3 regions of the Alicyclobacillus fodiniaquatilis genome follow, and region 2 is predicted to be linked to each of the others. Evidence: riboswitches for the same ligand, from Rfam matches in the RefSeq annotation. Region 2 holds a riboswitch; each other region holds the start of a gene.
What was found. Region 2 has a riboswitch for cyclic di-AMP ahead of ACFSB2_RS24535 (3D domain-containing protein). Riboswitches for the same ligand answer to the same signal wherever they lie in the genome.

Region 1 (10,009 bases), on a different contig from region 2:
GTAAAATGACCATAATAGGCATTTTTGTTGGGGAATCCACCATCGTGAGCGGCCACAGATAACTATTCCATACTGAAAGAAAAGTAAGAATGAACATCGCTCCAAGAACGGGTCTAGAAATTGGTAGAATAATTCGCGTAAAGGTATACCAGTGTCCGGCTCCGTCCAACCGGCTAGCTTCAATCAGTGAATCCGGAATGTTGAACATGAACTGTCGAATCATAAACATGGTGAATACACTGGCGATTATGGGAACAATCTGCACTTGAAACGTGTTCAACCAATGCAACTTTGCGAACAATAAATATAAGGATGGCAATTCCAACTGTTGTGGCACCATCATAGTGACAAGTAATGCCGTAAACAGTATCTTACTTCCCTTGAATTTATATTTCGCAAAAGCGTATCCAGCCATAGCTGATACAAATACTGTTAGCGTGGTTGATACCACAGCGATCACTATTCCATTAATATAAGTGCGAACTATCAAACCTCCGTTGTAGTGGAATAAGGCAGTGAAATTTTTAAGGGTCGGGTGGAGTGGCCATCCAAGTGGATTACTGGTTAGCTCCCCATACGTCTTTACTGATCCCATTAACATTACGACCACCGGATACAGTGAAATTACCACCATGACCCATAAACATCCGTAAATCCCCCATTTTTGTGCGCGAATGCTTCGGGTCATTGATCATTCCCCCTAAACAATATAAGTTGAAGAACAGATATGATGGCAATGATAAGAAAGGTGAGCCATCCAAACGCACTTGCTAAGCCAAAACTCCCGCCAGTGATGTTTGACTGTACCAAATTCAAAAGTGGCATCGCATCGGCAGGGGCTTGCCCAGACCCTGCAAGCAACACGTTTGGCCCTGTGTAGGATTGAATAGAGCTGATACCATCCATCACAAAAGCAAAGGAAAATATCGGACGCATTAGTGGTATAGTAATCCGAAACATACGATTCCAGCTGGATGCGCCATCAATAGCTGCTGCCTCATACAGTTCCTCACTCACCGTTGTAAGACCGGCAAGAAAAACAATGGTAAACCACCCGATGCTACCCCAGCCCGTAAAAATAACAACTGCCCATCGAGCAAAATCGGGATTTGATAGGACGCTACCGCCTCCACTCCTCGCAAATATGCCAGACGAGAAAATGAACTGGAAAACCAAAGCCGCAGCGATAGTCGGAACGACTTGAGGAAAAAAGACTAAAGGTTTTATCACAGATTTCCATTTGACTAGTTGCGAATGAATTCCAAGCGCCAGCAAAAAAGAGATGACTATAACAGGAACCGCATGTGCAACCCAGTAAAAAATCGTATTTCTAAACGCGACCCAAAAAAACGGATCAGTTAGTGCTGCAGAATAGTTATGGAGCCCTACCCACACTGCGTGCCCGTAACCTGGATAATTATACAGACTCAGTACCAATGAATTGATTCCTGGGTATAGGAAAAAGACGATAAAAGATATGATAAAAGGAGCAATGAATAGATAAGGAACCACTTTCCCCCCAATCCTAGTGCTCATGATGCAATCTCCTTTCAAATGGTGACAAATGAATCGCTCACCTAAAAATTTGTTAAAGTCATTGAGTCCAAGGATTTTGGATTTGAGCTGATGCAGTTGTCTGAGCTCCATTGAGTGCTTGTTGCAAGGTATCCTTGCCACTCAGGTAAAGCTGAAGGTATTGATTTACAATCGTTAACTCATTGGTATATCGTGGATCATATTGCATCTCCTTAAAGCTTTTAAGAGACATGTTGTATTGTTTCGCAAAATTCGCACCATAATAGGCATTCGGAGTCTTCTCCACAGCAGACTGAGCAGATTTCACAAACGTCGATTGACCCATAGCCTTATAGAACGCGATATTGCCCGTCTTCGTTAAAAGCATTTGGCTGAGAACTTTAATAGCCGCAGCTTTATCAGGGGCATTTTGAGGGATTACGAAAACTGATCCGCCGGCTTCGCTACCTCCAACTGATCCAGCGATAACTGGCCATTGGGCAACTCCCCAATTGCCAGCTAACTTAGGTGCATATGATGGCAACATATCTTCCAACCAGCTTGCGCTCAACGTTGAAGCAATGGTACCTTTCGCTAAATCTTTGGTCCATGCAGCAGTGAAATCTGGAGTGTCGGCCACAACGCCCGAGTCATACAGCTGCTTGAGTGCAACGAACGCATTTTTAACGCCAGGATTGGTGTTGATTACAAATTTTCCAGTGCTATTCGTGAATTCTCCGCCATTTCCTGTAAGAATCATGCCGAGATCGTAGCTAGCAACAGGATCACCAAGATTCCAAATATAGCTATTTGGATATTTTTTTTGTAACTTCTTTCCTGCCTGGATAAACTGCCCGAGCGTGTGTACATTGTTTACGTTTATCCCGGCATTCTTAAACATATCAGTGCGGTAGTACCATAATTTTGTCTTGATTTGATAAGGGAATCCCCAATCCTGACCTTTGAATGAAACGAGCAATTTTGTAGCGGTAAACATGTCACTCTCATAAGGCTTAATGGTGGATGTTAAATTGGTTATAGTCTTCGTGTTCCACATAGCAGGTAAATCTGTGGCATTGATCTGAATGATATCAGGCACGGTTTGCCCAGAAGATAGTTCTAGTTTGTATTTAGACACTGTGTCGTCATTAGCTGCAAGAATCGGCTTAAAAGTATACTGCTTAGCCAATTTGGGATTAAGTGTTTTTAGAGTTTGGGACAGATAGTTGGTAGTAGCGTCATTTCCCCATGTCAAAACTGTGAGGGTTGTCTTAGCTCCTGAATTGGATGTAACCGTTTTAGAAGAGGTTACATTCGAAGACTGTTTAGACGAATTTCCAGAAGAACTAGTTCCACACGCGCTCAATCCAACAATGGCTCCCATTGCCACAAAGCTACATGCATACACTGACATTTTTGGGCTCTTCAACATTACTCCTCCGTCCATGTTTTTATGAATAATTAGATAAATAAAGAGAGAATAAATCGAGGACCTTCTCCACTCGAAGTGTCTCAACAAATGGAATCTTATATTAACTTGGACACTCATTAAAGCATGTATTAGTGCTTTTCTTTACGATATATGAGACAAACGATTAATCAGTTATAAGCTTCACTTACCGACTGTTTTTTGCAATTGATTGCGACCTTTATGTTGGACGATACAAAGAACAATAACATCTCTACCAATTCTATCCCCTCCGAGAATCGCTCCACCGTATGTCATATCTTTGTGGTCAACACATCAGCACTCTTCATCTTATTTCCATGCTAGGATTTCTTATGGCCCTTGAGTACTGTAACCCGAGGAAATGTTCGCGGTGTATTGCCACGTGCTACAACTGGGAAACCTTTCTTTATCGAGAACGGTACTCACAGATTTGGGGTAATTAGTGTTTACTAAAAATCAGTGCACCTCATACTGAAAAAACATAGATAAAATATAATCTGCATCCATCCCGGGGCACTTAAATAGATGGTATGGAGATTTGTAAGCTTCACTTCAAAACTTCGCCCTGGTACCAACGCATCATCGCTCTGTATTTCTACCAATATCGGAATCAAACTTAAACTTTTCCCGTCTTTTAATTTCACAATGATTGTGAGGAACTTGTTGATATAGTTTTCCTTCCTTTCTATTGGATCGATTGATCAATGATTTGCTGCCATTCGAACTTCCGATTATGATGCGCTCGATATCTCTAGAAGTAACTTTCGACATCCAGTCTGGTTTGCTTGTACTGTGAGGTTTAACAATTGTGATCGATTGGTTATCTGTTGGAGATTTTGTGCCAGTTGGTGAGCAAGCATCTAATGAAATCGTGGCGAATAACAAACGGTATTCTCGGACATCGTGATGCAACGCAATCCAGTCCTTAAGTTATTGGCACCTGTGTGGTTTGAGGGGATCCAACAAAATTTGACTAAAAAATTTCATAATTACCCCCAGCAATCTATTTCGTCTATCGAATCTTATAGCATAACCGCCAAATTCCACATCGGAAACGGGGGAACCACTTGTGGGGTGAATCATGGCGCAACCATGTAGGGCATCCTTTCAGCCCGAACCCGTCAGCTAACCTCGTAGGCGAATTTGAAAGGAGACGGATATATGCAAACGCAAGAATGGATCGATTTGTATCATGGAAGCGAGTCGGTAGATGCGCAACTTCTCTATGACGCGGACACCAAGTTACGTCGCGCCAATCGTGCAGAGCGGTATTTTCCGTCAAATGGCAAGCGTTTATCGAAATATTACGCCCCTCCGCGCAAAACGGCGCAGGAGGTGGACTGATGAATGGTTGGATTCATCGTCGCAACGGCTTGTATCGGTACCGTTTACACCCTGTTCGTCATACAGGCGCTCAATGCCGCAAAAGAAAACACACAAAGATTGAATCGTTGATCAACATTGAGATGCTGATACACTAGACTTTTCCGCAGTGCCGTAAAACTTTATAACGCATAAGCTTAGTTCCGAAAGGAAGCGGAGGAACCATTCCATTGGGGTGAATCCAGTCTTTGACTGGTAGGGAATCTCTTATCCCGAATCCGACAGCTAACTTCGTCAGCTTTAAGAGAGGCGTATATTTGCCCTTCACCCCAGCCAACTCCGCTCCCCCGCAGGAACACCTGCGGGGTTTTTGTCGTACACCATCTCGATTCTAGATAGTTGGGAGGAGAGAATATGTATAGACGTATACTTGTACCGGTTGACGATGCAGAGACGATGGATGTCATTATGCACGAGGTTTTCCAAATGTGTGAGGAAAATAAAAACCGTGTCATTACGCTTTTCCACGTTCTCCGTCCTGTCAACAGTCTCGGCGTGGGAACAGGGTATGTAGTCAATTCAAGCGACGTTCAAGCGGACCTAGAACAAGAAGGGTATCAGATTCTGGAGCAAGCCCGCAAACGATTATTTACAGTAGGCGTTGAACCGAAGCTGGTTTTAAAATGGGGAGACCCCGCACATGAAATCAGTCAGTATGCAGAGCATGAAAAAATCGACTTAATTGTCGTCGGAAACAAAGACAAAGGCCTGCTAGAGAAACTACTCAGTAGTAGTGTAAGCCAAAAAGTTGTACAAGAAGCATCAACCCACGTTCTTGTTGTGAAATAAAAAAGTACACGAGGTGATTGGTATGATGAAAATGGAGGAAGTGCATGAACAATTGAAGCAATGGGGCGAACTCATCATTACGACGGACGCCGGGGATACATATGAGATTCACCTCGGCGATACCGAATTTGACGGTGAAAACCGCGTGATCCGATTCACCACGCCAGATGCAAAAATCTTTATTGCTGGCGATACCATTGAGAGCGTAAAAATGCACTTTAGTCATAAAGTGATGGAGTAGAAACGCTCCATGAGGAGCCTGATGTAGATATAGATGAAGCGAGAATTTGTATCATTCTAAAGCCGTCCTGCCAAAGGACGGTTTTTCGTTTTACACACCTAATCCTGTCTATCCGGCGCTATTCCCGCCAAGGGAATCCGTCTGGATTGCGCGCAGCGCGCTCCGAGACCAGTTGCGGATCATGACCGTTCACTTGGTCCAAAAAGGGGAAATCATCCGGTGTAACAGCCAGTTTAGCGAGTGGTTTGACTGCAACTGCGCTGGCCCACTGTGTGCTTTCAATCGCTAGACCATTGTATGGCTCCATAATTTGTTGTTCAAACGTATCGCGTGGAAGAAGATAAATCATCCCATTCTGCCAAGGACCTTGTGCGAATGCCGCTTGGTTCACCGAGAAATAGTAATATGTTTCCGCAGCGTGCCCGTCCCCTGAACGCACATGAAAACAAGCATTGACCAGTGAAGTGACAACATCCCGGTTGACAATGGCAAAATACATCGGCCATAAGCCGTCAGATGCCGCATAAATCGCACAACGGTTGCCAAATTCATCGACATCATTCGACTGGCGTGGTTCAAATTCCGCAATTGCCGCGTTCGCGGATCCGTGTAGCAAGAGGTTTTTCTTTTCTGCTAGATAACAAAGAAACTGCCACTTCGGCGCCGTCAGTGTGTAATTGATTTCCGCCGCGCCGTCTTGCGCCATCATGTCATAGTAGATCCGCTCAAAATCGGCAGTGTTTTCATCATTTTGGGCTGGCCTCGTCATATAATAGCCGGGTATTTGCATAGATTTGACCCTCTCTTTTCGGGAGGTACTTAATTTTGATTTCATCATACGCCTTTCGCACTCATCTGAAATCAGTCTTCAGCCTGAGCTGAGTGTAGCTTTCCCCTTTCGCACTACGGCGTCACTTTGTAACTATCATATTCCCGCATCGAGACGGCCATCTGCAACGCATTCATCATTGAGGAAGCGTCACACACGTAAAATGTATTGCCAAACACCCAGCCGATTTGTGTGACAGGATTGCCCGTCAGATTGGGATCCACCAAAATGTGTCCTTCTGTCGGCGGTAGCGCGTTGGTCTTTAGGAAATCATCCAGTTGCTTTGCTGTATTGTTGAGATCGAGCGAAGGCGCGCCAAACACATCAATCGTCCAATCGCCCTCCTGCCACTCAATGACATCCTGCGGCAGTTGGTAGTTCGACGGACTGCCCATATCGTATTCTTTGCCGGTTCTATATTGCTTCATGAAGCCATTCACGGTCCCCGCGCTTTGAATCTTTTTGACCGAGAACTCTGTATTAAAATCACTTTGCGCCTTTGCATTGCTGGAATAATAAGTGGCGCCAAACGTGCCGATAGCTGCAGATGCGGGCAATTGGTCAAGGCTCGCATCATTCAAAGGCACGGCGGTCGATGTGGAAAACAGGCTGATGCTGTAATCCCAATCAGATGCGTACGCTTTGACTCCCACGAATTGGGCGTTTGGCTGAAATGTAGGCTCGGTAGGCGCGAACAGCGCAGGCATCTTCGTCCCCTGCTTGACCGCATTCATCGCCGTCACGATGTAATCTGCAAACTGAAGCCCATTTGTCTGCGGAGTCCCTGTACCCCCTGAATGATTTGTCGTTTGATTGGCCGTTGTTGAATTGCCCCCGCCAGCAGGCGCAGACGAATTGGTCACATCGCTTTTGTTCGATCCGCCCGATGTATTTTCCTGTGTCTGTCCAGTCGCATGATTGGTCTGCTTGCCAGACGAGTGGTTAGATGGCACGGAAGGCGAGGAAGGCGCACAGCCAGCCAACGCGCACACGGTGACAAGCGACGAAAAAAGCGCGAAAATAAGACGGTTCATTGCGCTGCACCTCACTCTCCAGGCGAATATGCCCTTGATGATAGATTTACAAAGATGTGAATGTATAAAACAGCGTCCCGCTCAAAATCATTCTGCCATGACCATACACATCATGGCGATCACGCCACAATGTCACTGCCAACCTCATTCGATATTTGCTCACTGCCGAGGTTTTGCCTATGTTAACATCATTCAACACGATATGTGAATGACCTCTTTGCTTTATATTCATCATTATGGGAAAAGGCGTATGCACGATTGCATTTCACTTGAACGAGAGTAAAATACATGACATCATTCATGTTGTTGAGGGAGGGTGCAATATTGGATCGAACAGAAGAGAACATAGACCCCAAGCAGGCGCTCAATGAGATTCGGCGACTTGAACACAAGGTGCGAACCGAAAGTCGATGGGCTGGATGGCTGTGGTTGATTGTCGGATTTTCAACCGCCGTATTTGGCGTATTTGCCCCACCCATCACACACGGTTGGCAGGAGTATGTCGTGACCATCGGCTTTCCTATCCTAGGGTTTGTCGCGTTGGTCTACGCTTTACAGCAACAAGTGATTAGTCGGGCACAGCAGCATCTCGAATATCCTGTCACCTGGGTGTTTTGTGGATTGGTGCTGGTGAATGTCATGTTTCGCATGATAGCGGATCCGACGCATCTGTCCGCTTTGGTCATCATCTTGGGGACATTGCCAGTATTGCCGTGCTGCTACGGCACTTGGCGGGTGTGGCGCGCATGAACGTTCCAAGAACACATCTTCGCCACCAATTGGACGAAGTGATTCATGTACCAGTCCGGCTGTCCATCATGGCGGCACTGGCCCCCGCAGAACGGGTTGATTTTCGGTTTTTACGCGAGGAACTGGAGGTCAGTGACTCACTTTTGTCAAAACACCTAAGTGTACTTGAAACAGCAGGATACGTAGAAGTGATTAAAGGATACGTGGGCAAACGACCAAGGACGTGGCTTTCCATTACAGAAGTCGGGCGAAAAGCGTTCAGGAATTACGTAGACGTCTTGCAGCAGATTGTGAACACGACACCGAGAACGTCAGAGTGAGCGTCGCGGTGAAACGCCTGTCCACAAACAATCGCGCAGATGACGAGAGAAACAAGGCGCCTCTTCTCTCGTCATTCATTGCTATTTTTCAAATCACAAAGCCGAACGGCAAGGGTCGAAATCCGTAGATGCCGCCGTAGGGAATGAACATGCCAGGGTAGGGGAAGAACTGAGCGGATTGAATGTCCGCATCATCCGTTTGCGGCCGATAGCTTCCGTCCGTAAATTCATCTCCCCTCGTTTTTTGCCCGCTGGCGAGACTTGTCGCATTTGTGATGATCACGCCGTCATGAAGCGCCCTGTGCAAAATCCCGTGGTGCAGTCCATAGACGGAGTGGCACTCTACCCATCTGCCCACATGTACCCGCAGCGTCTCCTTTGAAAATGTGTATGTCGCCATCCATTTTGCCTCCCGCGTATCAGTATCTGCCTATACGATACGCACAGCACGGCGTTTGTTCCTGGACGTTTATCCCGGGAGGGCAAAGAGAAAATGGCGAATGCCCAAGTTTCACAGTACTTTTTGGGCATATGGAATCTTGCAAATCAAGTATGCCACCATGAAGCTTGTGGCGACACTCAACGGTGCAACAATCAGGAACTTCACAAACTCCGGGACAGGTTTCAGATAGACCGAGCAGTACGACAAACACCGGAATGGAGAGTATCGCAATCCACTTCCAAATCCTTGTGAGTTGAAAAGGGATCTGTTCAAGCCAGTGATTTCGAAACGCCACAACCCCCCATGATCATCATGAGAATATAGAGTGGAAAGTAGCCAAGCTGAAGTTCCAGTGGCCCCGTGCCGGTCGGGTACTTTAGACGCACTGCAAATGCGATGAGGCCAAAGATGATGGCCGTCACAAATAGTATTTTCCCATTTGGAAATGCCCGATTGCTCGCATCCACTTGGCGTCGACACGCAGATTATCCAGATAATTCAATCTCTTCAACAGAGGAGCCCTCCTTTGAAAATGAGTGCGTTACCTGTTGGCGAAGGCTGATCTCAGGCACTTTTTGTTGACGACCACGACGATGCCGAGCAGGAACAACCCGCAGATACCCTGTTCGATCTTCATCCACAGCGGAAAGGTGCCTGGAAGCGCGACGATCACCACAACGGCCACCAACATGATCGCGGAAACGAGACGCAGCCGTAGATACGCACGACTGCGGCCACGAGCCATCTGGTAGGCAAAGAAGGTCGTTAGACACGCACTGGCGACAACAATCGTTCCGCGGATCCAGACCGCAGGGGTCACGATTGCAGTGTTATTACGCAACAAAATAATGGCCACGAAGGTAAGCACACTGGTGCCAAGATAGCATAGGGCGAACACCTTTACTCTGTGGAACGCCATCCGACTACGAGGATGATTCAGCTGTCTTTCGTCTAAAATTTGAGTGTTCATGATATCGTCCTTTCTTTTCAATCTCGACATCGCTCGGTGTTGATTCAGCGAACTGGACACGATGGAGATATGACCGATGTCCTCTCCCCTGCGGCAGTTTGCTGTCTGCGACGTATTGAAGTATAGCTGGCACGCTCCGCCCAAAGCTTGTGCCACCTGTCACGGATCGCTGGCCTATTTCTGGCCTACAAGACCTATGGCTCAGGTCATAGGTCTTGTAGGCCACACCCATGACTCCCAACACTGTTGCATGGGAAGACAAGTGAGCTATACTACGGAAAAACAA
Region 2 (10,009 bases):
CAAGCCTGTTTCGCGCCGTCAGTTTGACAAATGCCGGTCAATTGCTGGATAGAAGCCAAAAAATCGGTGGGCATTCCAAAGGAGACATGTAAGCAGAATCGGGATCGGGCATCAATCAGCCTGTCTCTTCGTTCAACGAATTGTGCGGATGAGTAGGTGAACCCCTGTATCTGTCAAGATATGATAGGATTTTACTCAATACTTTGACAGTTTGAAGGGGGATAAACTCCATGACACTTACAGTCCATGATGTGTCGATCCGACATTACACAGAAGCAGATATAGACAGCATTGTGGCAATGATCAACGGCGACCCATTTCATCTGAAGAACGAAGTGACTGTTCAAGCGTTCAAACATGGTTTGGATGAGCCGGGTGAAAGAATTCGTGACAATACATTTGTCGTCGAGCGCGAGCACGCCATCGTTGGCTATTTTTCGCTCTGCTTCGTTGAAGCCAATACACGCATCAACGTGTATTGCTACGGCACAGTGGACCGCAGTTGGCGAAGGCGTGGCATAGGGACAGCCATATTCGCCTTTATATTCGACCACCTTAAAGCAATCGCGCAACAAGAAGCCAGAACCATTCGTTTCATTCATCGCGCGGACACACGGATTGCCGGTGAGACTACACTGGGCACCAACTTTGGCATGCAGGAGAAAAATATCATGGAAGTGCGCTGTCGACGAGACATTGAACTGTCACAGGCTTACAACTTGCCTCCAGGATACAAATTTCGGCCGCCAGTTCTAGCGGATGCCAACGACTGGGCCGATGTGTACAATGATGCATTCGATGGCCACAAACAGGCGGAGAGTGTCATCCATGAGTTTAAGGGAACCGATTTTTCTCCGAATTTATATATCCTATGCAATGATAAAGCAGGACAGGCAGTTGGTCTACTCTGTGCGACGCAAAGCGGTACCCAGGCTCGAATCGCATCCATCGCCGTCCGCCGCGATGCCCAAGGACTCGGCATTGGAAAGGCGCTCTTGTCAGAGATCATCAACAGATTGCATGGCGTCGGCGTCCGTGATATTCGTTTAAGCGTAGACAGCCAAAAAACTGCAGCGAAGTCGTTGTACAGTAAATTTGGCTTTCAAGAGGAATATCAGCGGATCAACTATGTGACGACATTTTTGCCTTAGACCCGTTATGTGTTGTAGGGAAGAGATGGCATCGTGATTCATGTAGTCCTCAATAACTAAAATACGATTGGAGCGCTGAACCGCATGGCTGCAGCTTCACCCAAACTGCCTTTAAGCGATGAAGAAAGAACCAAATTGAGCGATACGCTGCGCTGTATTGTTCATCATGCGAATCATCCTGATAGTGAAAAAAGTTGGTTTGCTTTCACTGAAGAGCGAAAGCGATATCGCCAACAATTCGGATATCCAGATACGCGGCCCAGTCGCGCATGGCATGAAGTGTGAAACAGATGATACCTAGGTAGGAGGGGTGTACATGCCCTATATTCAGGTAAAAGATTTAGAACTTTTTTATGAACAAATGGGTACTGGCGAACCCATTCTTTTTTTACATAGCGCCTATTCCAGAGGGATACTCGCTTTTTCATGCCAGTTACTCGATTTTAGCAACCAGTATACATGTTTTCTACCGGATTTCAGAGGGCATGGCAGAACAAGGTGCAATCGGCTTGAGTGGAGTACCCCACAGCTTGCCGACGATATCATCGGCTTTATGGATCAACTGGATATGCCGAGAGCACACCTCGTTGGCTACAGCTTGGGTGCTGGCGTCGCGCTTCAGTGTGCGGTAAAAAGCCCAGCCAGAATTGCAACTTTGACGACCATCGGTCACAGTGGATTTGTCGATCCCGCTGGCGCGGATGAATTTGAACCGGAAACACTGGTGCAAAACGGGTGTCATGAGATGATTCAACAGATGATAGAAAGGCACGCAGAGGCGCATAAAGGGGACTGGCAAACATTTATGCGGCAAAGTGCCAGAGATTGGCGCTTGTATCCTCAGCTGACGGAAGACCAAATTCAGCGTATCTGTTGCCCATCCTTGTTTATCGCCGGGGAAAATGACCAGTTTGCTCCAGAGGCTCGGTTGCAGCATTTAAGTTCACTTGTGAATGGCTCCAGTTATCTGGTTGTGCCAGGATGCAGTCATCGCCCTCATATGTTGCGGGAAAATCCGACGTATGTAAATGATGCCATCCTCGAATTCCTTCGATCCCATCCGCTTCGATAAACATGAAATGTGCATAGTTTTCTGTCTTGATAATCAATTGCGTAGGTGAATCAGACTTTGGAGCGGACGGAGGAATCGCATTGAGAAGTGAACAAGAAATGATGCGCACGTTGTTAGATTTTGCAATGAACGATAATAGAATCCGATTGGCAACTTTGGAGGGATCGCGTACAAACAAGAATATTCCCCAGGATACATTCCAAGATTATGATATCTCTTACTTTGTAACAGATATGGATTCTTTCAAGGAAAGTGATCAATGGCTCGAAGTTTTTGGGCATCGTCTGATAATGCAAAAACCAGAGGATATGGAACTTTTTCCGCCGGAATTAGGCAATTGGTTTTCGTATTTAATGATTTTTGACGATGGGAATAAGGTGGATTTAACACTCATTCCGCTCAACGAGGTGGAGGACTATTTTGCCAATAGCGATGGTTTGGTTAAGGTCCTGTTGGATAAGGACAAGCTCATCAAGCATGAAGTGATCGCAGATGATCGTCAATATTGGATCAAAAAGCCAACTGCAAGCGCATTTGATGATTGTTGCAATGAGTTCTGGATGGTTTCGACTTACGTGGTAAAAGGACTGGCGAGAAAAGAAATCCTTTTTGCGATTGACCATTTAAATGGGATTGCGCGACCGAATTTGTTGAGAATGATGGCTTGGCAAATCGGGGCGGAACGAGGATACACCTTCAGTGTGGGCAAGAACTATAAATTTATAAACCATTACCTGCCGTATGAAGATTGGGAGGCGTTGCTGTCAACTTACGCGGAAAATGGGTATCAAGAGATGTGGCAGTCTTTATTCACTTGTTATGCGTTATTTAGAAAATATGCAAAGATTGTGGCAGAAGGCCTTGGATGTTCGTATCCAGATTACGATGAAGCCATCACGAAGTATACGGAAAACATCTATAATAGACTGGTGTAAAATGGTGCTCCTTTCATGCATATCGATGAATTGAGCTGATAAATCAAGTTTTGCGTTCGCTACCGAGAAGCGTCTCTGTGAGCACTTTGTATGTTTTGAAGGTATAAATCAACAGTACAACAAACCCGCTTACCAATTGGCAAGCGGGTTTTTGATTGTGAATGATTTCCACCGAAGTAGCGTGGTGTGCTGGAACTGATATTACGCAGTAGGTCCGCCGGTGCCGTAAGCGCCGCTGCCGCCACCGGAACCATAAGAACCACCATCGCCACCACCGAAACTGAAGTAACCGCCGCCATCGCCACCGCTTGGATCTTGTGAACCAAACGGATCTTCACCACTACCGTCATTTGAACCTGTGCTTCCACTGCTGCTCGAATTGGTGCCTGTGGTTTTTGGACTTTGTTCTTCTGTAATTTTAACAGTAAGCGTCATTTTTTTGCTGCCGCGATAAATCGTCAATTTCGCTTCATCGCCAGGCTTTGTTTTGAACAATGCAGTGCGCAGATCCGCCATATCCTGAACGGTTTGGCCGTTGAAGCCGATGATGACGTCTCCTTGCTTCAGACCAGCCGATTTGGCGTCAGAAGATGTGGCAGATTGCACGTATACACCGTAATCGACCGGGACATTTGGCAGATATCCCTGCGGAATTTCAGACATATCATAGCCTTCTATACCGAGTGCCGGGTGTGTTGCATGTCCGGTTCTCATCAGTTCAGAAGCGATTTGTTCAACCTCATTGGAAGGAATCGCGAAGCCCATTCCCTCAAAGTCTTGTTCGACAATTTTACTGCTGTTGATGCCAATCATCTGCCCTTTGATGTTGAGCAAGGGACCGCCGCTGTTGCCTGGGTTGATGGCTGCGTCCGTCTGGATGACGGATTGATAATCCAATGTTTCGTCAGAAGTCGGTTCTTCGACAGGCATCGTGCGAGAAGGAGAACTGACGATGCCCGATGTCACCGTGTCTGCAAAATCAATGCCCATTGGTGTGCCGATGGCGATGGCTGGGTCACCAGCTTGAATATCATCTGAATTGGCAAATTGAATCGGTTGCACCGATTTAAAATTCTTAATGGGAACGGTGAGCACCGCTAAATCTGTATAGGGATCCGTGCCGATGACTTTTGCCTGCACCTGTTTACCTGATTGCAGGACGACAGCAGCTTTGGTGCCACCTTGAACAACGTGATTGTTTGTCACGATATAAGCGTATTTTGAATCCTTGTCAAAAAATACACCAGAACCGATATCCGATTCTTCTGTCTGTGATTGCTCATCAAAAGGGCTACTGGACGTTGTATAGTTTTCAACCGCAACCACATCAGGTTCCGCTGTCTTTACGGCTTGTGTGATGCCGTCGCTGACGTTCACACTTACATTCGTGGCTGGTACTGAACTCGCGCTAGATGTGCTAGATGTAGCTAAGCTGTCTGTGGCATTTCCACGCAGAATGGGCGACACGGCCAGTGTGGCGCCAGAACCAACGAGTGCGGAAAGCACGACAACGCCAAGCAACTGTAAGGTTCCCTGTTTTTTGGGGCGTTGATCTTCAGATTTTGATTTGTAAAAACCCATCGTCACTCGCTCCTTGTTGCTAGTTTCTTTACATAATTCATTTTAGATGAGCGTTTTTCAAAAACGCTTCAAAATTAAACAACTTGAACATCAGGCGACCAGTTGCGATGCTTCGGACAGTGATTTTCAAGGGCTGTCGACGCATTGCGCGTGGCGGTCTAATGTTGATGTCTTCACTATGCACCACAAAGATTGAAGGAGTATCGAAAATCGAAATTTGTTTTTTTATGGAATGTATTTCTACAAATTGAGGCTTTATCGGCGTAGATAAGCCTTGGTATCATATCTGTGCAGAACTGGCCAAAACTCCAAATGATTGGAGTGCGGGGGACTTTTTTTGATAGGTAGAGAAATTGTGCCAATCTTGGGGTGAAGCGCTTTGCGCAGGGTTGTACCTCAATCCGAACCCGACAACTAACCTCGTAGGCGAATAAGGGAGGAAGTTTAGTTTGCGTTTCAGTTATAAGAAGACAGTTGTTTCCACAATCGTGTTCGGTGCGACCCTGTTGTCCTTGCCGACAGCCGCTTTTGCCGCAACAACGGGTGGATCGAACAGTACATATGTTGTTCAAGGCAACGATACCTTTTGGACAATATCGAAGCAACTGCAAGTTCCTTTAAACCAACTGTTGGCAGCAAACCCCTCTGTCAATCCTCTCAATTTATATCCAGGATTGACGATTAAACTTCCTGCGACAACTTCTACACAGAACACCGTCATGAATGCGTCGAGTGACAATCAGCTCAGCTATTCAAAAGAAATTCAGTGTGTCGCAACGGCTTATACGTCGGCTGCGTCGGAAAACGGCTGGGGTGCAGTCGATTACTTCGGCAATTCGCTGCAACTAGGCACAGTCGCTGTCGATCCTTCCGTGATTCCGTTGGGCTCCAAGTTATATATCACAGGGTACACTTATAACGGGCTGCCTGTGGGCGGCATGATTGCGCATGCGACAGATGAAGGCAGTGCAATCAAAGGGAAACGCGTCGATATTTACATTCCCACAAGTCAAAGCGCAGCGAGTAAGTTTGGCATGCAAAATGTAAAAGTATACATTCTCAAGTAAGGGCGGTTGATGTGCGGCAAAAACGAAAACATTTTTGCGTGAATGCCAGTTGAACATCAACAAATCTTATAGCGAAAAGACGGCGTATGCCGTCTTTTCGTGTTTTGGCGCGTAATTGCAACACAGTTTATCGCAAGATGATTCAAAGCGATTTGGCCAAACAGCAATCGATAAACGCCGATGTGGCTTTGGAAGGCGGCAGGTCTTTCATGTGAATGATGCCAATGTTTCGCGGCGGGATAGCGGGGACAGTTTTCAACTCAAACAGTGTGGCGTTGTCCATATCTCGCATGGCGAATTCTTTGATCACAGTGGCAACGCCGAAATTCTGTTTGGCGAATTCGGCAATCAAATCAATGCTGCCCAGTTCTATCTCTGGAGACACCGTGATGCCCACACTTGTCAGAAATGTCTGGATGTAGTGTCTGGTATTGCTCCCTTCCTCCAGCATGATCAATGGGTATGCTTTAATCTTTTCCAAGGCCATCTCGGTCTTTGTCAAATGCCGCAATTTTTCTCCCACAACGAAGCAATCTTGAATAGGCAGGACTTTGGTCGTCAATAGCTCCGGTTCTTCCACCGGCAAAAAGACCAAGCCGACATCGGCCTTGCCACCGAGAATAGATTGTACGGTCTCCCGTGTGGGGCGATTTGTCACATGAATTTTGATCTGCGGGAATTCGCGAGTAAAACGGCTTAGGTGAGGTAACAAAAAATGTCTGCACAAGGTTTCACTGGCCACGATATGCACTTCGCCGCTACGCATTTTCACAGCTTCAGCCAATTTTTGTTCACCGAGAAAAATGAAGTTGTACGCTTGTTCGATATACTGAATCAAAAGCGCCCCTTCATGCGTCAGATTGACGCCTTTGGGCGTGCGGACAAACAGCTTGGTTCCCAGCTTCTCTTCGAGATTTTTCAGCGCATGGCTGACCGCGGGTTGGGTGATATACAATTTTTCGGCAGCTTTCGAGAGGCTGCCTGAGCGGGCGACGGTGAAAAAGATCTTATATAAGTCGAGACTTGGCATATCAAATCTCCTTATATCCAATATCAAAAATATTCATTTTATTCATAGCTCGCTTTCTATTATGCTCCAAAGTGTGCAGGCATTCCATCTAAAACCGGGAAATACAAGCCAGATCGATACGAGATCGTGAGGGGGTCGTATGCTTGTTCAAAAAACATGCAAAGTTGTTCGCTCCTTCGTTTGGGTTCAATGCCGACGAGTTAAATGGTCGTCTGGCGGCAGGTCAATACTACCTGGATATGTTCAATTGTCGGCGTCTGGTTCATTATCTTGCTTTGGGAAAGCCCGTCGGACTGCGAGGGGAGCCGGGGATTGGCAAATCGGAATTGCCGGAACGCATGGCCGCGTTGCTGGGCGCGCAGTTGATTGATATCGAATGTCACAGTCAGTTGGAGGCGTCGGATATCGGGGTCTCGTGGAACGCCTATCGCCAAATTGTCGACGCGCAGACTAAACAGATGAAGGGTGAACCTTTTTCCCTTCCGTATTTAAACAAGACACCGCTGCTCTCATGTCTGTTGGCAGAAGCGCCAGTGGTGTTGCGGATTGACGAGATCGACAAATTGAATGAAACGACGTCTAACTTCTTCTTGCGTTTCCTGGATAAACAGGAGTTGGTCATCCATGACTTGGCAGAGGAAGCCAACGTCTTGCGCGCGAAAACAGACATTTACGTGTTTCTCACAAGCAACGACTATCGACTGTTAGATCCAGCCCTGATGCGCCGGATTGCCTGGATGGAGCTTTCATTCCCAGATGAACAGCGCTTGGCGCAGATCATCACGGCAAAGACACCTGCATCGACGGATGTGGCTCGTCGGATCGCGTATGTGGTCATGCGTCTTCGCCAGTTGGAGTTGCGGAAAAAGCCGTCGATTGGCGAGGTTTTGGACTGGACACGCGCCCTTTGCCAGGCATCGGACGGCGCGCTCACGCTCGATGCGATTCACGTCACCTTGGGCCTGCTGCTCAAGTATGCCGACGATGAAAAAAAGGGTTGGGAGGCCATTCAGTCGTGGGTGGACCAGCAAACGCAGGATTTTGCGAGGACGAGAAAACCATGAAAGCGGGACGTCACCGAGTTGTTGATCCGGACGCCACATTGCGCTTCGTTGGCAGCAGCGTAGGATTTATCCAGACGATTATCCAACGCGTAAATGAGCGCAAAGTACGGCGGGTGACACAGCGCAAGATGAAGCTCAGCTTGGATCAACTGATCGATCTCTGGATGACAGAAGCCGTGCAGACACGCGATGAGCGGGTGGCAAACACGGTATTCGGGAGCCCTCCACTCACTGCCAACGAGCCGACCAGAAAGGCGCAGTCGGAAGCTGGGGATGCATCCTCTGCAGTGGCAACGGATGCAGCGTCGCAGGAAGTGGCGAGCGCCACTTCAAGCGAGCAGATGTCGATGGAACTGCGCTTAGTGGAACACGTAAGCGCCATAGATGAGGAGCGCGCAGAAACGCTCGATGTGATCGATATGCTTGACGCGCAGGCTATCGAATTTTCATTTGACGCGCGTTTTGCGGCGCCATCTGCTGGGATCGTGCAGGCGGTCAGTTCATCACCACCATCTCCGGCAGATGCGATGGCATCTTCGTCTCTTTTGCTGGATGATTTGCCAGATGTCGAAGTGGAACAATTGGGGCAGCAAATCTCGGTGCTGGTTGAGCAAGCGCTGCGAAACGGGCAAAAACGGGCCATCATCGCACCTGCGCCGCGCCGCAAAAAAGTGGATATCAAGATGACGGTGCGCAAGCGGATGGCGGCAAATGGCGGCATTTTCACAGGCTTTTGCCACAAAGAAAGCCCTTCCCTGACCGATGCTGCCAAGCGGCCGCTCCCATTGCTTGTCATTGCTGACGTATCCGGATCCATGGGGCGCTATGTCGCCATCGTTTTGTATCTATTGGATGCGCTTTCGCAAATTGCGCAAGTGACAAGCTATATCTTCTCCGATACACCGACGTATTTGTGTCAATTGCCTGAAGGGGCATCCTTTCGCGCAAAGTTCGAGGAGATCCGGCGGCAGGCCACATCGTGGGAATATGGGACGCGGTTGAACCTAGCCCTGGACGCGGTGCGCCAGGAGGCGAGATATGGAAAAAATACCACTGTGCTGCTGCTGACAGACGGCGGATTCAGCATCGCGGGGGATGACTGGGCGCAAACGGTTGATCATCTGCTTCACCTGCGCCACACAGTGCGCAAAATCATCGTCGCTACACCGAATATGCGTTTCTTGTCAGAGGGGGAAGAATGCGCAGCGCGCTTGGGAAACGTGGAACACAGGTGTGGGCGTGGTGATGATCTGCGCACGCCTGAAGCGATGAAAATCGCGCGTTTCGGCTTGCTTGCGCGCTACAGTGACGAGTTGGTCGCCTGTCGAGAGGTGATGGATATTAAGCGCATCATCATGGCGCTCGTCTCAGCGGAAGTAGGTCGATCACGATAGTCGTCTGACACATTTTGCGCTGCTTTACCGCCATTTTATCGGTGCGTGGTTCGTGATGTGATTTTACTTCACAGTATCACGTATGTGATTTCTTCCTGGGGCATTGGACAAGCTTGGATTTTGTCGTAAAAAATTCTTATGCGAAAAACGCTGCGAGGATATATACTACAGCTTGATTTGAGTTTATCGCGACCAACGCGAATACGAGGGAAGAATGATGACGACAACGAGCAGCGTCAAACGGTTGCTTGTGGGCAAACCACTGAAAACAAAAGAGAATCAGCATGCGAAAATCGGGATTTTAAAAGGCATGGCCGTGATGACGCCAGATGCGCTGTCGAGCGTCGCCTATGCCACAGATCAGATGGAGGCCGTATTGGCCGGTTTGATCACAGCCGCATCGACGCAGGCGTATTTGACGAATGTGCTTGGTTTCTCGATGTTGGGCACGGCAATTATTGTTGGTTTGGCCTTTTTACTTTTTCTAGCTTACCGCAACATCATCGCCCAGTACCCACAAGGGGGTGGGGCATACGCAATTGGGCTGAATGATCTCGGCAAGTTTTGGGGTCTTTCTGCCGCATCGACTTTGATTGTGGGCTACACGCTCACTGTGGCGGTTTCCATTGCGGCTGGGGTTGACGCCATTGCGCCAGTCATTCCATTCATCGCTGCGCACAAATTGTTGTTCAACGTCCTGCTCACACTGTTGATC
Region 3 (10,009 bases), on a different contig from region 2:
TCGAACTACTGGTTGAAGAGGGGTACGTCAAGCTGGAGAACTACTTTGTTGACGGCACAAAGACTGAAGCAAACGCGAACCGATACACGTTTGTCTGGGGCAAAGCCGTCGCCAAGCATAAAGCTAGACTTCAGGAAAAGGTGAAGACACTTTTTGCTTCTATAGAGGAACTGGAACGACAAGAAGAACTCGAACACAGTGGTCATGACCTACTTGAGCAGGGTGAGTCCTCACAGTTGACCAGCAAAGATACTTGGACGTGTATGAACGGACGCAAGCTGACATTTGAGAGGCAGAACAGAGGAAAAACTGACAGTGGGTACCAGACGCAGCTACGAACATACCGAAGTGAGAATTGCGAAGGGTGCTTACTTCGGGAACGTTGTATGAAGTCTTCTGGTAACAGAGAGATTAGAGTGAGCCTTGAGTATCTTCGCTACAAGCAGCAAGCCGCTATTGACGAAATGAGGCAGAAAATTGGATGAGGAGACCTCAATCCTCAATTTTTAACTAAAAAACAAACACCATAAAGAAAAGGCCTGCCCCGTCAGCGATTTTTCAACCGCTTTTGGGACAGCCCCTTTGAGATTGGGACAACTGATTTCCGCCAGAACAGAATGTTTGCGAGAATGAGAATCCGCAAAAAATCGACTAGCCACATTCGGGGCAAATACGTTTAACGAATGCTCAAGTAGGCGTTGAGCTGCGCTTTAATTTGGTCAGCCAATTCCGTATCTTCCACGAAGATGTTGTAGTGATCGCCATCGAGATTTGTCTTGAAGTCATCAAAATCACATCTGTGCAAATAGGCGGATACATCATCAATTTCTTCTGATTGAGTCAACAACACTTTATGTCCAACAAAATCGTCATTTACATATACCTCATATTGGTCATGTGCCAATTTTGAATTTTGTTCCAATTCAAGTTGATACGGTGTGATAAACGGAATGATCGTTCCGTTGTAAGGTGACAGCGGTCCATCCACCATTGGGCACCCCTCCTGTAGGTTTGGTATTAACCATTCCTCATTGCACAAAAAAATATGTACAATCTGGAGTTGCGCATCAGATATACAGTGGGCAAGACCCTGATGAAACTTCGTTTAGCTATGAAAGGTTTGTGGCCGATTCTAGATCTTCAATCGTATACGTCTCTCGTAACTCTGGGTTCATCGTACTGTAATCCGCATCACAAATGAGCTCTATGATTTGTCCAATCAATATGATTCCTCCTATTCGTTACTAGATCATATGCAATAGCCCTTTTGGCTTATCACTCTTGTTCCAACAACAGATAAGCTGTCTGGACATAGTTAGTATCTCCATGATTTGGTTTGCCAAGCCATGAGCAGGTAATTTGGATCGCCATACTGGTGCGTTTCGTATCTATGGCGCCATGAATTTACGAGTCAAAGAGGTTCAGTATCACATAAATGTAGGTGTGATTTCATTTAGGTAGAATGGTTTTGAATCTTTTTTGAGCCGCAGGATTTATCATGTTTTATGTGGATCCCGGCATTGATCCACCTTTCCAGACCCCGTCAACAATGACGGGGTCATTTTTGTCTTGTAGACCACCATAAAGCCCTGCTACGGCATACGTGTCAATGTGCAGCAGGGCCATCGGTCAAGACGAAGGGATCCAGAGGGATTTTACATTTCAGTCGTAGCGAGAATTGTCTCGAAAATCCAGTTGACGTTTATTATTGCTGCGTGAAGCTTCTATGGCCCGCTTTCCCGTGACAGCTCCAAAGAAAGAAGCAAAGATGCCAATCGGGATCAGAGACCACAATAACGGGCTGCCAATCGGTTTCTGTGTTTTTTCCACAAATATCACCTCAACGTATACGATGTACTTTTTTTAAACATCAATACGCGCAATGCTTACCAAAAAGAGGGGAGTTCATGATGTCAAGCAATTGAGGGAGGGATGAAGGCGCATGTGAGGTTGACATGTCAGGTCTGCGTTTCAGAAAAAAAGCCCATGCGGCAAGAACCGCACGGGCTTTTTTAAGACTTGATTAGCGGCCAACAACGTTAGCAGCTTGTGGGCCTTTAGGACCTTCAACGATTTCGAATTCTACACGTTGACCTTCATCAAGCGTCTTGAATCCGTTGCTTTGGATTGCGCTGAAGTGTACGAATACATCTTCGCCGCCTTCAACTTCGATAAATCCAAACCCTTTTTCAGAGTTAAACCACTTTACAATGCCTTCTTGCATTCTTAAATTCCTCCATGGCGCTAATTCAGCATAATTCATTAACAAAGCCGCTCAACTCTGACCCAGTGGGCCAGACCGAACGGCTCATGCATCAAAACTATATTGAAATGCAGTTGGTATACAAAGTACTTTACATCAACCTTTGGGTAAAGTCAAACCAATTTACAACATATCGATAAGAAATTTTTGTAAAAAGAAATCCTTTGATTTTGAGGTGATCACAATTGTGTTGCTTGTCCGGCTGTCAATACAGACTTATGTACAAACCTGATGCGTTCTGGTTGAAAAGTTTTATCCGCTGTACCTTGTATTGCATCAGCCGTGACCACGTGACTTAGCAATCACGTACCTTGTCTTAAGCCATGATGACGAGGAGTGGAAAAATGTATACACCATTAGCGACGTATTACGGGAAAATTGAGAATGATGCGCTTAATTTTACCTTGAACGTAAATGGTGCTTGGGTCGAGAATATGATTCTTGATACAGGTGCGTTTGAACTGACGTTTAATGGCACCACCGCTCAAAATCTTGGTTTGCCTAATTTAGGTGCAATCCAGATTGGTGGGGTTGGTGGAGAGGTTGAAGCGTACCAGTCGGTCTGTACACTGAACGTGGGCGCGCATGTGTTTGAGAACGTGCCTTGCATTGTCGATCCCGATTTCTCAAGTACAGGGTTGTTCGGACTGCGCTTTTTTGTCGACAATCAACTGTTGCTCGTCGTTGACCCAACAACGCAAACCTTTACGATTGAGCAGGCGTAACCTTTTGAGCGAGGGTGATAAAGCCAATTGACGATACTCGGCGGAGAGCTGATTCGGTCATGATACACTTATTTAAATAATGTGGTTTGAGGTGTGCCACATGGTACATGGTATACACGGGAATCGCCCTCGCCGTTACCGCATTTGTTAAAATACCCAATACTAGGTGAAAAATGCACATAAAATTCTCAATATGAATCGAGCTGGACAAACCCAGTTCAATTGGGCGTGTTCGATTCTGCAACGTGATTCTTGATGTCCCATTCTATACTCAAGTCAATGCCTGTTTGGCGATTTTTGTAATACCGCCGTCCGGATTCGAAAACGCGACTTCTGATTTCTGCATTGTTTGGATTTTCTTGTAGTTGTTTTAACAAAACGAAATAATCATTGTTCAATTTTTGATTGTTTTTATAGTATGAATAGGCGGCAAAACACATCACCCCAATGATGATGACAGAAATGGCCCAAAATACAAACTGCAAAAGCAAGTGCAACAACAATCTTCACCTCTTTGAACATATAAAACAAGTATCGCTCTGAATCCTATATCTTAATCGGGTGAAATGCAAGGGCAAACGAGGTCGCTACAGTGGCGATTTCTTGAAGAGTGCAAGAAGGGATAAAGCACCCCCCACGAGCTTGAGGGGGCGTTTTTATGCTTAGTACATCCGTTTGACAGCGGAAAGATGTTTATACCAATATGAACCAGGTGCCACACTGAGATAGCCTACTTTGCCGAGCCCACCGCCACATTGAATCATTTCATTGTTGCCGATGTAGATCCCACTATGACCACCATCATCAAAACTCAATAAATCGCCGGGCTGCATCTTTGAAATCGCGACTTTGGTGCCCACGGATGTGTATTGGGTCTTCGACGCAGTTGAAAACAGATAGCCAAGTGCATGATGGTAGACATACTCTACGAAATTGGAGCAATCAAAACCTGTTTGGCCGCGGTCCTCGTTGTGATCCAGCTCATAAGGTGTGCCTAGTTTGCTTTTGGCGACTTTGAGGATTGCGTTAAATTTGGCAGTTGAGGTTGCGTTGACCGATGCGATTGGCGTAATGGAAGGATCCAGTGAAATGCCAGGAGGAAGTTGCACAGATGAGGATTCCGCCTGCGCTGTATAGTATGTATTCGAGGTGATATAGCCTACTTTGCCACTCGGATCTTTCACATGCCACCAGTATTTGTTGCTGCCCGATTCAAGTGTGAGTTGTGTGCCGATTCGTTCAAGTTTAAGCTTGGTGGAACCAGTCTTGGGTGCGGAGATCAGATAAGCATTGTGAAGCACTGTAACGGCAGATTTCGTCGTGGATGCCATAGCAATGGGCGCACCGAGCGAAGCGAGTGTTGAGATGGACACTAAACCAGCGATAAGCGTTTTGCGATGCAAATTAATTTCCTCCTTTTTGCCTCCGAGGTTAGTTGACGGGTTTGGGCAGGAGTTGCCCTTGTGCGAAACACGTTCACCCCTATATGAGGATATCCCCCGTACCTGTTGTCCAGGATTCGGCTTTGGTTTCGTTATGATGGCTAGATTACCATGGAAATGAGCTAGGGTAATTATAATAATGATGGTTTTGATGTATGATTATGGTGGGTTGTGAAGGTCAGATGTAGTTGCAATCAGTGTATTTTTGCATGGTTTCATGTGCTGTCTGATTGCGGTGTAGAAATGACTGATGTATGGTGATCTGTATGTGAAAAATGGCGCGTATCGATTGCGCGGTGTATGACAGATATGGGGGATCCGGCGTGAATTTGCAGTTCAAACCAGGCCAAACTTTTGCGGAGTTTATGTCATTGAATCTGGATATGTTTCACAAGGAAATGATGCTTCAGTCTACTAAAGGACTGGAGTACCTGCAAAACCGCGATACAAATATGGCTGCAGTCTATGATGTGATCGACGAATTATTAGATTTGCTGTTGCAAGCGAAAATAGACGATTTAGTTTTACTAGGAGAGCGTATTGGTTATAATATTGCGAAAAACGGACATCCAATTCCGTTGATAATGGAATTCACGGAAGGGTTTCGCAAATGCCTCTGGGATTTTCAATATGTGTATCATCAACACGTGGAAGTCGACGTGGAGGATATTTTTGCTTTTCAACGCGATTTGGCTCATGGTTTAGATAGGTTTCTAAATCATTATTTTATCAGTTACACGCGCTACAACGAGGAAAAAATGAATGCTCAGCGCGAGATCATCGAGGATTTGAGTGTTCCTGTGATTCCGCTTACGGAGACGAGATCCATCTTGCCGTTGGTGGGTATGATCGATACACACCGGGCCAAGACCATTCAAGAAAAGACGCTCACGCAAATTGCAAATCTGAAAATTGAACACATCATTATTGATGTGTCTGGTGTCCCTTATATGGATACAGCGGTCGTGGGTCATCTATTCCACATTATTGAAGGTATCAATCTGCTCGGTTGCCGGGCGACCATCACAGGTATTCGCCCTGGCATTGCCAATACGCTCATTTCATTGGGGATCGATATTTCTGACAAGGTGGAGACAAAGTCAACATTGCAACAGGTGCTCAAGCAGTACATGATATAAAGTGGCAGGGCATTTGAAGTGAAGAGATGGACAGCCCATCCCATCTGGCTGAAGGAGGATTTTTTGTGCAGGAAGAACTGACAAATGTGGTGAAAGCGCACCGAAAAGCTGAATATCCTGTCAGCTCGCTGTTTTTGAATCGTTGGTCACCACGCTCATTCGCTGATCGTAAAGTTCGTGATGAAGATTTGTACGCAGTACTTGAAGCTGCTTGCTGGGCGCCATCAGCATCGAATGAACAACCGTGGCGCTTTATTGTGGCGAAGAGCGATGAAGATTTGAAACGTTTTGACCAGTTTATTGCTCCAGGCAACCAATTGTGGACGAGGCGTGCGCCTGTACTTGTTTTGTTTGTCTCGGCTACTTTAAATCAGAAGGGGCAAGCAAATAGATTTCATGCTTTTGACACAGGGGCTGCTTGGGCAAATTTTGCGTTGCAGGCAAATCAACTCGGATTGGTCACCCATGCCATGGGGGGATTTGATAAGGAGATGGCACGTAAACTCCTACATATTCCGGATGAATTTGAAGTTCAAGCGCTTGTCGCCATTGGTTATCAAGGCGAAAAGGATGCGCTTCCAGAGCAGTTGCAAGCAAGAGAACTGCCTAATGGACGCAAACCAGTGAGCGAGCGCATGTTTGAAGGCACGATGAATGTTTAATCCTGTATGGAACAAAGAATGATATCAGGTTATCCTTCAGTACACTTGTTTGACAGCACACCCTGATTTCAATTAAATTAAAGATGTATATACACATGTTTTTACTGAGCGCGAAAGTGAGATTGGGGAAAGCTCAGGAGTGGAGAATCAACATGAAGCCGTGTCTGCAGAAAGTCATGTAGAGCACGGCTTTCATTTTTAACTGCTTTATATGAGCGTGCTTCGCAAATTTGTTTTTATCTATTTCGTATCTTTAAGAGAAAAAAACTTGAGCCCTTGATATTTCCACAAGTCAAGGGCTTTTTTTTCGATAGCCAAAAGTTGCAGTTGGCTCAGCTGCATGGAGACATATTCGTTCATTTCATGTCGCCTCCTTGTGTTAAGAGCATCTTAACCTTTTCTTGATGGCGCGAAATCAGCCGGAGGTCTGAGTTTTGTTACGTCTTTTGGGTTAGAAGACATAGGGAGGATGGATCACGTGAAGGTGTACACTCATCATTTTTACATGCAGGTGGAGGAGGACCACCATCAAAAAACAATTGAGCAATCGTGTGAAATGATAGTTGCATTTTAAGATCAAAGCATGTATACTCATAAACGTTGACAGTACTTTTGGTGTGTTTGAGAGAACAGACAACTGTTTGAATTTGATATCGATGTCTACCTGAAAACATTGATGTGTGTAATTTGATATGTGTTGAATGTAAATAAGACATGCGGTCATGGCGGAATTGGCAGACGCGCAAGATTCAGGTTCTTGTGGGGGCAACCCCGTGGAGGTTCAAGTCCTCTTGACCGCACCAATTGAGGTTGAAGCGCTACTCTTGAGTAATCGAGAGTAGCGCTTTTTTCATCTAATTGTCTTTGTGTGCTTTTTAGTCCAAGGTGTTTCAAGCGATAATTTTAACCTTGATTTTGGCCGTGCAGGCGCATTTCAAGGCGTTTTTTCATGACGTGAAAAGTTACATTCGTGACGGCTACAGCCACAGTGAGCAGCACAAGCATGAGTACCATTTATCTTCATCCTCACATTCCAATTTTGTCATCTCATTGATGAGGAACCGCTATATTTGGCCCAGAGTTCGGGCGTCCATTCATTCCCTGCTGATGATCATATCGTGATCGTACTCCTGTTATCTACAAAAAACATTGAAATGAAGCGGGTAATCATCCTGCCACACAAATTTTACTTTCTGGGAACAGCTCGTCAAAGTCAGTGCTGGATGTCGTGGGTACATGCCAATGTCGAGTGGAGTTGGTTGGTTGTCCGTTTTCTTTGTACGGGTACCTGCATTCATTAATTGTGAAAGTGAGGTGGTTCGCATGAGTCGTAAGGGACAGCTCCAAGGGCAACTGCAAGGTCAGCTTCAGGGGCAACTCCAGGGGCAGGGGCAAAAGCAAGCTGCCAAGGTCAATGATCGAATCAATCTCTATGTAACAGTGATTGTCAAAAACAATGACAGAGTGATTTCCTCATCTCGCAGTAAAGCAAAATCCAAAGCTAAAGCAAATGCAAAGATACGGATTTTATAATATGGCAGTTGTGCGATATGGTTTGGCCGCCGTCTAGGCGGCCCCTTTGGTTTCGACGCGGAAAAAGCAGAGATTGAACGGTCATCCTGACGTGGGTTTGCCACTTGTTCCGGTAAAGCATCGCAGGTGAGAGCAACGGAATATACATAACCACTGGTGCGTAAAGCGTCAACGTTCGGAGGAAGATGGAACTGCACTACGCATGGCAGTCTAAGGAATCTAGTGTAAGTGCCAATGTCATTGTGCATGATGGGGGAGTTGAGCCCATGCTAGAGCCAGGAGATTTGATTTTTGTACGAGGAACGCTGCTTAATCCAATTGATGACGCCATCAAAGAGGGTGAACATCTCCTCGACAAAACCGCTTTTAAAAGCAACTATGTGCATGTTGCGGTTTATATCTGCGGGAACACGGTCATGGAAGCGCGAGGTTTTAGAAAGTCTGGCCCTGGGAATATCGACGATTACACGGGGCAATACGATATCGGTCACATTGCGATGACGGACGAGCAGTGTGTCAAGTTTCTTGTTGCGCTTCATGATGAGGACAATCTTCCTTACGACTGGCTGGGAATCTGGTGGCTGATTGTCATGATGCTCACGGGGTATGATCGCAAATATAGGGAGCGTCGCCGGCGATATTGCAGCAAATATGTTGGTTGGGCGCTGCGGCAGGCAGGCATTGTCGTGAATGACAATACGCCGGAGGAACTGGCGGAGAGCAAGCCGGTCATCCGCATTGAGAACATCACGAGGGGATGATGCCAAGCCATATCACGACTGCAAGCCACTAGTCAAATCTATCCCCGTGCCATGAAGGCTTTTGATAAAGTGTTCGTCACACTACACGCTGATGATCACCTGTATGAATGATTTTCCATAAATGTGTCATCATATATTTTTATCAGAACGGTTTTGCAATGGCACGGTCGCCAAAATATACAAGTGGGGACGATTTGGATGTCATTTTTTAAGCGCCTAGCTGTGATCAAACGAAAGTGGATATTGATGTGCATTTGCGCGAGTACGTTTCCTTTTATCACAGGTTGCTGGGATCGGTTAGAAATTGAGGACAGAGGCACCATTCTTGGCATGGCCATCGACCCGGTTGGCGGCGAGGAGAGATCAGAAGGGATCACAGGCCCCCATGCAAAAAGTGATTTATCTGGTTATCGGTTGACTGTACAAATTGCGATACCAGGCCGCATTCCGTTAGGACCTGGTGAAAGTAGTTCAGGGGGAGTCGCACAACGGCCTGTTTGGGTCGTCAGCACGACGGGGAGGACCATGGATGATGCGATGAACAAGCTGCAACAGCAGCTTGCTGACAAAATATTTTTAGGACATTTGCGTATCATCACTGTAAATCAAAAAATTGCAAGGTCAGTCGGCATGCGTGATATTCAGGATTTTCTGCGCAGAAATGCGGAAATCAGGCGGCTTTGCTGGTTGCTCGTATCTTTTGGAGACGCGAGTAATGCAATGAATGCTGCGCCTAAATTGGAACGGGTGCCAACGTTGTATTTGGTGAGCACCATGGAACATGCAGTCGCACTTGGAAAAATGCCGAATATCTTTTTGGGGAATTATTGGAGTCAGCTATCAGACAAAGGTGCAGATCCGGTTTTGCCCTTTGTCAGGGTAATCGGACCAGAAGGAGATCAAATTGAAACAGAAGGTCTTGCTGTCTTTCAAAAAGACCGTATGGTCGGTACACTCGATCCGATTGAAACGGCTGAATACATGGAGATTCGAAATGACCAGAAAGCAGGTTATGCGGCAGCGTATCCCATGCCAGGAGATCCACAGCACAGCGTGATGCTCAAAGCGCTCTCTCGCAGAACAAAGATCAGATGTAGAATGATAAATGGTCAGCCATCATTCGAAGCGTACACCATTATTCCATCTAGAATTGAAGAAAAGACTGGCAGGGGGTCACTTGATAAAGTTGGGGTGCTTGATCAAATTGCCGATGAAGGGTCAAGAATACTGACAGACGGCCAAATGAAAGTTGTGAAAAAATTACAGAAACTTCATACTGATCCATTTGGGTTCGGTGAAATCGTTCGCGGACAATTCCCGGGGTATTGGGCAAAGGAATTGAGTTCATCGCATGAAAAATGGGTGGACCAGTTCACCAAAACGCCGTTTCACGCTCATGTGAAAGTGTACATCGAACGTGAAGGAATGTCGGCGAAATAGAGGAATCCGATTGGGCTCAAGCGCGATGTAACTTGCATTTCATC

Region 1: another riboswitch for cyclic di-AMP. It lies ahead of ACFSB2_RS13640 (universal stress protein); the one in region 2 lies ahead of ACFSB2_RS24535 (3D domain-containing protein).
Region 3: another riboswitch for cyclic di-AMP. It lies ahead of ACFSB2_RS26070 (NlpC/P60 family protein); the one in region 2 lies ahead of ACFSB2_RS24535 (3D domain-containing protein).

The regions. Positions count from the first base shown of each region.
Region 1 is NZ_JBHUCX010000035.1:78,529-88,537, forward strand. Features, by position in the region: gene ACFSB2_RS13620 (carbohydrate ABC transporter permease) at 1-688, opposite strand, end outside; gene ACFSB2_RS13625 (carbohydrate ABC transporter permease) at 685-1,536, opposite strand; gene ACFSB2_RS13630 (ABC transporter substrate-binding protein) at 1,595-2,944, opposite strand; cyclic di-AMP (ydaO/yuaA leader) riboswitch at 3,990-4,120, shown strand; gene ACFSB2_RS13635 (hypothetical protein) at 4,127-4,309, shown strand; cyclic di-AMP (ydaO/yuaA leader) riboswitch at 4,473-4,602, shown strand; gene ACFSB2_RS13640 (universal stress protein) at 4,703-5,137, shown strand; gene ACFSB2_RS13645 (hypothetical protein) at 5,160-5,378, shown strand; gene ACFSB2_RS13650 (hypothetical protein) at 5,497-6,168, opposite strand; gene ACFSB2_RS13655 (hypothetical protein) at 6,282-7,241, opposite strand; gene ACFSB2_RS13660 (hypothetical protein) at 7,566-7,991, shown strand; gene ACFSB2_RS13665 (winged helix-turn-helix domain-containing protein) at 7,988-8,311, shown strand; gene ACFSB2_RS13670 (hypothetical protein) at 8,400-8,711, opposite strand; gene ACFSB2_RS13675 (hypothetical protein) at 9,023-9,175, opposite strand; gene ACFSB2_RS13680 (hypothetical protein) at 9,295-9,867, opposite strand.
Region 2 is NZ_JBHUCX010000099.1:160,420-170,428, forward strand. Features, by position in the region: gene ACFSB2_RS24505 (DNA polymerase IV) at 1-92, shown strand, start outside; gene ACFSB2_RS24510 (GNAT family N-acetyltransferase) at 231-1,151, shown strand; gene ACFSB2_RS24515 (helix-hairpin-helix domain-containing protein) at 1,236-1,436, shown strand; gene ACFSB2_RS24520 (alpha/beta fold hydrolase) at 1,468-2,223, shown strand; gene ant(6) (aminoglycoside 6-adenylyltransferase) at 2,304-3,158, shown strand; gene ACFSB2_RS24530 (S1C family serine protease) at 3,360-4,739, opposite strand; cyclic di-AMP (ydaO/yuaA leader) riboswitch at 5,028-5,183, shown strand; gene ACFSB2_RS24535 (3D domain-containing protein) at 5,189-5,806, shown strand; gene ACFSB2_RS24540 (LysR family transcriptional regulator) at 5,949-6,836, opposite strand; gene ACFSB2_RS24545 (AAA family ATPase) at 6,980-7,900, shown strand; gene ACFSB2_RS24550 (VWA domain-containing protein) at 7,852-9,294, shown strand; gene ACFSB2_RS24555 (APC family permease) at 9,512-10,009, shown strand, end outside.
Region 3 is NZ_JBHUCX010000101.1:531-10,539, forward strand. Features, by position in the region: partial or broken gene ACFSB2_RS26040 (transposase) at 1-248, shown strand, start outside; gene ACFSB2_RS26810 (transposase) at 264-485, shown strand; gene ACFSB2_RS26045 (hypothetical protein) at 677-991, opposite strand; gene ACFSB2_RS26050 (hypothetical protein) at 1,663-1,830, opposite strand; gene ACFSB2_RS26055 (cold-shock protein) at 2,024-2,224, opposite strand; gene ACFSB2_RS26060 (retropepsin-like aspartic protease) at 2,608-2,988, shown strand; gene ACFSB2_RS26065 (hypothetical protein) at 3,207-3,488, opposite strand; gene ACFSB2_RS26070 (NlpC/P60 family protein) at 3,651-4,391, opposite strand; cyclic di-AMP (ydaO/yuaA leader) riboswitch at 4,394-4,523, opposite strand; gene ACFSB2_RS26075 (STAS domain-containing protein) at 4,754-5,569, shown strand; gene ACFSB2_RS26080 (nitroreductase family protein) at 5,635-6,231, shown strand; tRNA gene ACFSB2_RS26085 (tRNA-Leu) at 6,948-7,034, shown strand; gene ACFSB2_RS26090 (hypothetical protein) at 7,555-7,764, shown strand; gene ACFSB2_RS26095 (hypothetical protein) at 8,031-8,525, shown strand; gene ACFSB2_RS26100 (Ger(x)C family spore germination protein) at 8,724-9,965, shown strand.